Regions from separate parts of the Paenibacillus sp. FSL R5-0470 genome, predicted to be linked through region 1. Evidence: a T-box and tRNA genes for the amino acid it is inferred to sense, from the RefSeq annotation. Region 1 holds a T-box; the other holds one or more tRNA genes.
What was found. The T-box of region 1 lies ahead of MKY99_RS24195 (valine--tRNA ligase). A T-box ahead of a tRNA ligase gene usually reads a tRNA of that ligase, here a tRNA-Val.
Positions count from the first base shown of each region.

Region 1 (4,435 bases):
TAGCAGGAGCTTTGGCCACGAAGCCTTGATTGCTCAGCTTTTTCTCTACGCGTTCTACTTCGCTGTTCAGCGTCTGCACTTCTTTTTCCAGACGAGCGATTTCTTGTTCAATATCAATGAGTCCCGACAATGGCAGAAGCAGTTCTGCTCCTGTTACTACAGCGGACATTACCTTATCCGGCGTTTCTGGATTCAGGCCAGATTCGAAGGAAGACGTATTACAGAAGCGTCCAATGTAGTTGTCGTTACGGGTGATAATACTCAGCGTCTCTTCATTACCCGCTTTGATGATCAATTCAACCTTTTTGCTCATCGGTACATTCACTTCAGCCCGGATATTACGAACGGCCCGGATTACATCCATCAGCAGGTTCATTTCCGCTACGGCTTGCGGATTCTCCAGAGCAGCATCATACTCCGGCCATGCAGCCAGCGTAATCGTCTCCCCTTCATGCGGAAGGTGCTGCCAGATTTCTTCCGAAATAAACGGCATAAACGGATGAATCAAGCGCATTGTACGGTCTAGTACATAGGCAAGTACAGACTGTGTCTTCGCTTTGGCTGCGGCGTCTGATCCGTAAAGTGACAGCTTCGCGAACTCAATATACCAGTCACATAGATCGTCCCAAATGAAGTTGTACAGCTGGCGACCGGTCTCACCGAACTCGTACGAGTCAATTAGACGCGTAATCTCACGAGAAGTTTCGTTCAGACGGTGCAAAATCCAGCGATCAGCAGTACTTAGCTCACCCGAAATGTCAATATTTTCAAATCTTACGCCTTCCAAATTCATCAACGCGAAGCGTGATGCATTCCAGATCTTATTGGCGAAATTACGTGCCTGCTCAACCTTTTCCCAACGGAAGCGTAGATCCTGTCCAGCTGTACTTCCGGTAGAAATCATGTAACGCATTGCATCTGCGCCATACTTCTCGATTACTTCAAGAGGGTCTACGCCATTCCCGAGTGATTTGGACATTTTTTGACCTTCGGAATCCCGTACCAAACCATGCATCAATACATCTGAGAAAGGTTTTTCTCCGGTAAATTCAAGAGCTGAGAAGATCATCCGCGCTACCCAGAAATAAATAATATCGTAGCCTGTTACGAGCACATCGTTCGGATAGTAGCGTTTGAAATCTGCACTGTTCTCATCTGGCCATCCTAGTGTGGCAAAAGGCCACAGATTAGAGCTAAACCAGGTATCCAGTACATCTTCGTCCTGTTTCAAGTCGGTTAGACCACTGATCCGGCGCGCTTCTTCCTCGTCATTTGCCACAACCAATTCACCAGTAGACTCGGAATACCATGCTGGAATACGATGTCCCCACCACAGCTGACGGGAAATACACCAATCACGTACGTTCTCGATCCAGTTCAGGTAAGTTCTCTCGAAGCGGTCCGGTACAAAGTTAACCCCGTTCCCATCCTTCTGTGCATTGATGGCAGCTTCAGCGAGTGGCTGCATCTTCACGAACCATTGTGTGGACAAGTACGGCTCAACAACCGCTCCAGAGCGTTCACTGTGTCCTACTTGATGCACATGATCTTCGATATTGATCAGCACACCTTGCTCCTTCAGGTCAGCAGTAATGGCCTTACGACATACACTCCGGTCTTGACCTTGGTAAGGTCCTGCTTCTTCATTCATCGTACCGCTCTCATCCATTACGTTAATCTGCGGTAAATTGTGACGTTGACCCATCTCGAAGTCATTCGGATCATGAGCTGGTGTAATCTTAACCGCACCACTACCAAACTCTTTGTCTACATAATCATCAGCGATAATCGGAATCTCACGGCCAATAATCGGCAGGATCAACGTTTTGCCGATCAGATCTTTATAACGATCGTCTTCCGGATGAACAGCAACCGCTGTATCACCCAGCATGGTCTCCGGACGTGTGGTCGCTACTGTAATAAATCCGCTACCGTCTTTGAGCGGGTAACGCAGATGATACAAGTGACCATTAACTTCTTTATATTCAACCTCGATATCCGACAATGCTGTACGAGCCGCCGGGTCCCAGTTGATAATGCGTTTGCCGCGGTAGATCAAGCCTTTATTATAGAGCTTAACGAATACCTCGCGTACAGCTTTCGACAACCCTTCATCCAGGGTAAAACGTTCGCGGGAATAGTCAAGGGAAAGCCCCATCTTAGCCCACTGCTCATGAATGGTGTTCGCATATTTATCTTTCCACTCCCACACCTGCTCCAGGAACTTCTCGCGGCCGAGATCATGTCTAGAAATTCCCTGCTCACGCAGCTTTTGCTCTACCTTTGTCTGCGTTGCGATACCGGCATGGTCCGTACCTGGTAGCCACAACGTGTCGAAGCCTTGCATCCGTTTTGTACGAATCAGGATATCCTGAAGCGTAAAATCAAGCGCATGACCAATGTGCAGCATTCCCGTTACGTTTGGCGGCGGGATTACAATGCTGTATGCTTTTGCATCTGGACGCCCGCCTGCACGGAAATATCCACCCTCTGTCCAATAGGAATACCACTTGGTTTCTGCCGATTTCGGATCATACGTGGTTGGCATTTCATTCTTAGAATCATTTGCAGCGGCAGCATCTGCCGCTGTTAGATTGTTTTGGTCAGCCATTCTCTGATACCTCCACTTGGTTACTTGTAGTTGGTTTCTAAAAAACAAAAAGACCCCTCGTCTCAAAGGACGAAAGGCCATTCTTTCGCGGTACCACCTTTGTTTCGCGCCAATGAAAAATAAACCTGCACTTCTTTCACCTTACGGTTCAGAAGCTTAGCGCGACACTCGTACAGATAACGGCTGCTACCGGCCACATCCTAACTTATCTTTCATATCATGAAGACAAGCTCAGAAGGGCGACTCCGGGGCGACTTCGGTGGCTGTATCCTACGGAATGTCACAGCACTTGCATTCCGCTCTCTGAAGGGCTGACCGCCTACTCTTCCCGTTCCCAGTCTTTACTTAGATATTGCTTACTCCATAATACATTTTGAGTCATCCCTAGTCAACCTGAATAGGCTTCTACAGCGGGACTTTAAGCGGAATTTCGACTTATAGCGTGCATATGTCGAATTTTCATTCGATTCATCACTCTGCGTTGGTTAGATACCCCACATTCTAACGTTCTCCGGTCACACAAGAATAAACGCCTTCGACATCCTTTTACGGAGGGTAAGCGTTTATTTGAGAAATATAAGGATAATGTATAACGTGAAACTTATATATTCTTATATTTGACAAAAATCCCGATCTACTATCAGATCGGGATTCACCTATTCATATGAGTACGCATTGTAATTCAATTACGGAATGTACAACACTTGCCCTTCTTCTACACTCTGCCCAGACAATCGATTATACATTCCCAGCTCCCGCGCACTTAGCTGATATTTCTCTGCGATTGTATCCAGCGTTTCTTCACGCTGCACGATGCAAAGGCGAACCTTACGGAATAGGTTAGCGCCATCTGCTCCAGCAATGAATCTGCTCTTCCACTCCGTATTATTTCCGGCCTCTGGAATGATCGCTGCAGCCGATGCATTTCCTTCAGATAGGAGAGCCTCTTGTTCTTTACGAGAACGACTAGAGCTGAGTAATGAAGAGAAGGTGAGATGTTCTTTGACTGGAGCCTCAGCATCTTTCTTGCTTCCTAGCGCAATCTTAAGATCTTGCTTCTCCTCTGACTGTGGCACAGTCTCTTGAGAAACAAAAACTTCATTCGTATTCTCGTGGATCGGCTGAGCATTCTCTTCTTGTGCATGAAGCTCATTATTGGCCTCGTTTTCCGAAGCGAATACGGCAATATCTTGATCCACATCAGCATTAGCTGCTGGAACAGCGGTTTCTCTTGAAGCAAAAGTATATTCAGCTTCTTGCTCCTGATCCGCTTGACTCGCCTGGCTAACTTGATTCAGCTGAGTGGCCTCAGCTTCATTCTGTGACTCAGCTTTAAACCAGTAATCCGTTATTCCTGCTTTGGAATCCTCTGTTTGCGAATCCAGACTATGCGTCCGAGCTTTCGCGCCCTTGTCCTTCTCATGAGCGGATGAGAAATTCACTATAGGGGACGAATGACCAGCTCCACTTGAGACCAGTGGAGCCTCTGATGCGTCTGCATTAGCTTCAGCATGCTCATGTTCTTCTACGGCAACCTCCGATGCATCCTCGCCAAAGGTCCACTGTGAATTTTCATAAAGTGCATCAGTTTCGTGTTCTTGGTTCACTGCAGATACTTCGATTACCCTGTCATCACTGAGAGGGGAATAGGCAACTGTGTACTCTTCCTGCTGCCAGGCCGGTTGTGGTTGAGGCTCCGCACCACCGATTCCCCGCAGTGATAATACGCCTGTTATATTCACTGTGCGCATCGTGAGCAGATCAATATCAAAATTCTCGATCTCCACCCCAATATCTTCAATCGAGCTGACGCGTGTAAGCGGA
Region 1 covers NZ_CP150238.1:5,455,091-5,459,525, forward strand. The annotation lists gene MKY99_RS24195 (valine--tRNA ligase) at 1-2,611, opposite strand, end outside; T-box leader at 2,674-2,956, opposite strand; gene MKY99_RS24200 (LysM peptidoglycan-binding domain-containing protein) at 3,298-4,435, opposite strand, start outside.

Region 2 (4,435 bases), 2.8 Mb from region 1:
TAGTTCTATCATTAATAGTTTTAGTGTCGTTTTTTTCGTTTCAATCAAATACATATGCAGCATCGGTTGGATAAGCGTTACCTACTCCAGAGTCTGGCTGGCAGCGGATCGAAGACACAAATTCTACATTCGTTTATGAAGGCCCTTCTTGGGGAACATATACTAACAACCCACTATCATCTGGCCTTACACAAAAGTATACTCTGAGTCCTGTATTACATACTGTCAAGTTTAATTTTATCGGAAAAAGTATTCGAATGATTAGATATAGAGGGCTTGATAGACAAACATCTATCAAGATTACTATTGATGGAACACAATATGCTTATTCGGCAAATGGCACAGCACAAGGGGTAACACTTTTATTTGAAAAATTGAATTTAGAAAATAAGTTGCATTCAGTAGAAATAAGTGCTGTAAATTCGGGTACTTATTCAATATTTGATTTTGATGCTGTTGATATTGACAAAGATGGAAATGTAATTGATGCAACCATAAGTGCGCCTACCAATTTAAAAGCAATAGCTGGAAATTCTAAAGTAGAATTAAGCTGGACAGCGAGTTCTAATGGGATAGGTTATAAAATTAGACGTAGTACAACAGCTGGAGGCCCTTATGAAACGATAGCTACTAATGTAACAAACACAGTTTATACCGACACTTCTGTAATTAATGAAACAACATACTATTATGTGGTAGCTGCAATAAATGAAAGTAGAGAAAGCAATTACTCTAATGAAGCAACTGCCAAACCACAAGGAGTAGTAGTGCCAGATCCAGAACCATCTGGTGATCGGGCTATACTTACAATTACTTTAACAGCTGGTCTTGAGAAAGAATTCGACCTATCAAATACAGAAGTAAAAGCCTTTTTGGAATGGTATGATGCACACGATGCTGGAACAGGACCTGCTAAGTTTGCTATTAATAAACATGATAATAATAAGGGACCATTCAGCAAACGTACTGAGTATGTGATTTTTGACAAGATCCTTACCTTCAGTGTAGATGAATATTCAGCTAAATAAAATTATTTACACATTGTTCAAGTGCCGATAAAATAACTGTAACAGAAGCACCTTACCCTGCCATAACTGGTGGGGTATTTTTTAATTCAGGTAAATATTTCTTACCAGTGATATAGAGTACATATACATAATGTTCCAAATTAATTAATCTGTTATTATGAATAATGAAAACTATCAGTATAGAGATACATACTTTACTGGGGGAATCCAGCAATTCTATATATACTCATACTTGGATTGGTGCTATTGGGATTTGTTTTGTTTTATTTAATCAAGAAATATCGAAAGAAGAGAAAGTGAGTAGTCATGAGCACTACATATAAAGTCTTAGAGAGTGATGCTGATTTCCTGACAGCAGACCTTTCTCAATAAAAGGTATCCGTATGGTTTCATAGCAAGATACGTTGGAAGGCTTTTTATAAGCTGGCCTTGGATTTGAATCTAGTAATCGAGAAGGAGGAAGAGAAGGGTGATTGAACAAATATATAAGACTACTTCTGATTATCCCTCAGTACTTACAGCGAAGGAAATCCAACAAATACTTGGTATAGGTGAACGTCAAACATATGAGCTATTAAACTCGGGTCAATTTCATATCGTGCGGGTAGGAAAGATGATAAAAGTATCCAAGGATGTATTTCTAAAATGGTTACAGGGGTGAAAAAAAGTGGTGCCGATTATGGCACCACTTTTGCTTTAGTCTACTACAGGGCACCATAATGGCACCAATTCGTATTTCGATCAAAACATAAACATCCCTAAAAAAAAGAAAAAGCCTTATATAATAAGGCTTTTTCAGTATAGGACGGATGGGGTTCGAACCCATGACCCCTACCCTGTCAAGATAGTGCTCTCCCGCTGAGCTACCGTCCTGCGACGAATTTCATAATACCATACGATAGAGTAGGATGGCAATTCTTTTTTTACAATCTATAGGGATGATAGTTTACATAGTCTTTAAAATAATAAGAAAAGGGGATGCCGCTCCATCCCCATGAGCCACGTCAGATAAAGAACGGGAGTAGAAATATATCGCTTATTCCGAAAAAAGGGATGCGTCGTGGAAAGAAGCGACGTCTTGGGAAAAAGCCAGGCCGGAATCCAAATTGTCTATACGCCGATTCGTGTGTAGGCATTCCGTTTAAACGTTCTACCATTTCGTTGCTAGGAACCGCAAGAGTAACATAGTTTTGATCTACATGGGCAATAAAGCCATCAAAGGACTGACCGTCAGTCGTTGTAATACCAACGTATTTGTTCATACAATTCCAACTAACCTGTTGATGTAAATTTGCATTTGTATCCATAAATAACCTCCTCAATTGAATAACCCTGATAACAGTCTATGGTTCGTAGCCTATAACGTTCACGGCGTTAGCCTATAGGGTAACTATAAAATTCGGGTTATTTTGTGTGAGGTGGGGGGGATTGAAGCGGAATTACTGTCTTTTCTTGAATAATAGTGAAAATTATCCATTATCTGTTTGTTTGATGATGAAACGATTCTAAAAGTTGCGTCGTATACTTAGCCGAGTGCTTTTTTATGGAAATACTCCTTAAGCGCTTATGATAAAATGGATGGTAATGTACAGCAGTTAGATAAAAATTGAAAGAAAAAGGAGCTTGAGAACTTGCCGCAAAATGAGCAGAAAAAGGATTCTTCCACGCCATGGAAATGGTTGGGGGGCGGGGCGGCGATGCTCCTGTTTAAAGGAAAGGCGATTCTGTCTCTTCTGAAAATAGGTAAAATTGCCGGGCCGTTAATCTCAATGATGATTTCAATATGGGCTTATGCTTTGATTTACCCGTGGGGGTTTGCCGTGGGCTTTGTCCTGCTCTTGCTAGTCCATGAATTAGGACATGTAATAGCAGCGAAACGGATCGGGCTTCCAGTCAGCGCTCCACTGTTTATACCGTTTTTGGGAGCTTTAATTACAATGAAAAAACAGCCGCTGGATGCCCAGACGGAAGCTTATATTGCTTTTGGAGGTCCGATCTTAGGAACCATTGGGGCTACAGCCGTTTTTGGGGCGGCTTATTACATGGATAGTCCACTTCTCTATTCCTTGGCTTACATAGGTTTTTTACTTAATCTGATCAATCTGCTGCCGATTCACCCGCTTGACGGTGGCCGTATTGCAACCGCGGTGACGCGCTGGCTGTGGCTTGTGGGGCTCGTGGGTGGTTTAGCCATCATCATCTATATGCGTTCGATCTTGTTCTTTATTATTTGGGCGTTATTTGCTTACGATCTGTATAACAAATATGTGAAGAGACGCACTAACAATCGCCTTTATTCTGTAACGAAGAGTTTCTTAATTCCAGTAGAGCCACTTAGAGATGCAGGCTACATGATTCCAGGACCAGAGCATAGAAGAGATTTACCTTTTACTACTTACAGTGATTTGGAAAGACAGCAGTATGTAGGGGTGAGATGGGATCAACTGAACTACATTGGTAGAGCTACGCTTCCGCAACAATGCATCATTGAAAAGGTACGTATCTCGCAGCTAGAGCCTGTGACCTTAGAGAATGGGCTTCATCTTAAGATGAATTGTGATATTAGCTATTCGGTCTACGAGAACGATAAGTATTACGATGTGCCGGCTAGCTCACGCTGGAAATACGGTATCGCTTATTTTGTATTAGCTGGCTTTCTGGCAGGAATGATGTACATGGTCCATGTCGTTGGAAATGTGAATCTATAAGGGTTAGAATCGGGCAATGAAGTGATCCAATGGTTTATAAAACTCATGAACCGTCAAAGCTGTAATGAGAATAACCACAGTTGAACGGTGAAAGGAGTAAAACCATGCCTAAATTTTTGAAATGGGAAGTCGGCGTTTGTCTGCTGTTACTGATGGTTTTGGGAGGATGTTCCGAGGCGAAGCCAACAAAAGTCATGGAAATCAAAGAAATGACCAACCTAGATGGAAAGCCAAAAGGTCAGTACCCTCCATTGTCACCAGTGATGCAAGACACATACAATCGTTCGATTCCTGAAGAAGTATATTCTGCAGATTAGAGCAGCGTAGAAGACGATTTCTCATGCTCAGGCTTTTCTTTCTAGTCGAATTTTTATATAATAGACAACTATCGTTGGATACATAGAGAGAGGAGTTTGGGACTAACATGGCGGCAGAAATCTTACGGGTAACTACAGAGGAACAGCTTCAAATGGGGCTGGATATTCGTACCAAAGTATTTGTAGAGGAACAAATGGTACCGGCTGAGGAAGAAATTGATGAATACGATGTTATCGGTCCGAATGCGCACCATATTCTAATTATAGATGAAGGTGTACCTGTGGCTACGGGAAGATTGATTTATTACAAAGCAGGTACAGCCAAAATGCAGCGTATTGCCGTATTGAAAGATTATCGAGTCAAAGGATACGGACGTGTTCT
Region 2 covers NZ_CP150238.1:2,680,541-2,684,975, forward strand. The annotation lists gene MKY99_RS11570 (fibronectin type III domain-containing protein) at 258-1,028, shown strand; gene MKY99_RS11575 (helix-turn-helix domain-containing protein) at 1,498-1,689, shown strand; tRNA gene MKY99_RS11580 (tRNA-Val) at 1,830-1,901, opposite strand; gene MKY99_RS11585 (hypothetical protein) at 2,033-2,335, opposite strand; gene MKY99_RS11590 (site-2 protease family protein) at 2,660-3,736, shown strand; gene MKY99_RS11595 (hypothetical protein) at 3,841-4,053, shown strand; gene MKY99_RS11600 (GNAT family N-acetyltransferase) at 4,161-4,435, shown strand, end outside.
Region 2: it encodes a tRNA-Val, which carries the amino acid that the T-box ahead of MKY99_RS24195 (valine--tRNA ligase) is inferred to sense. The anticodon was not compared.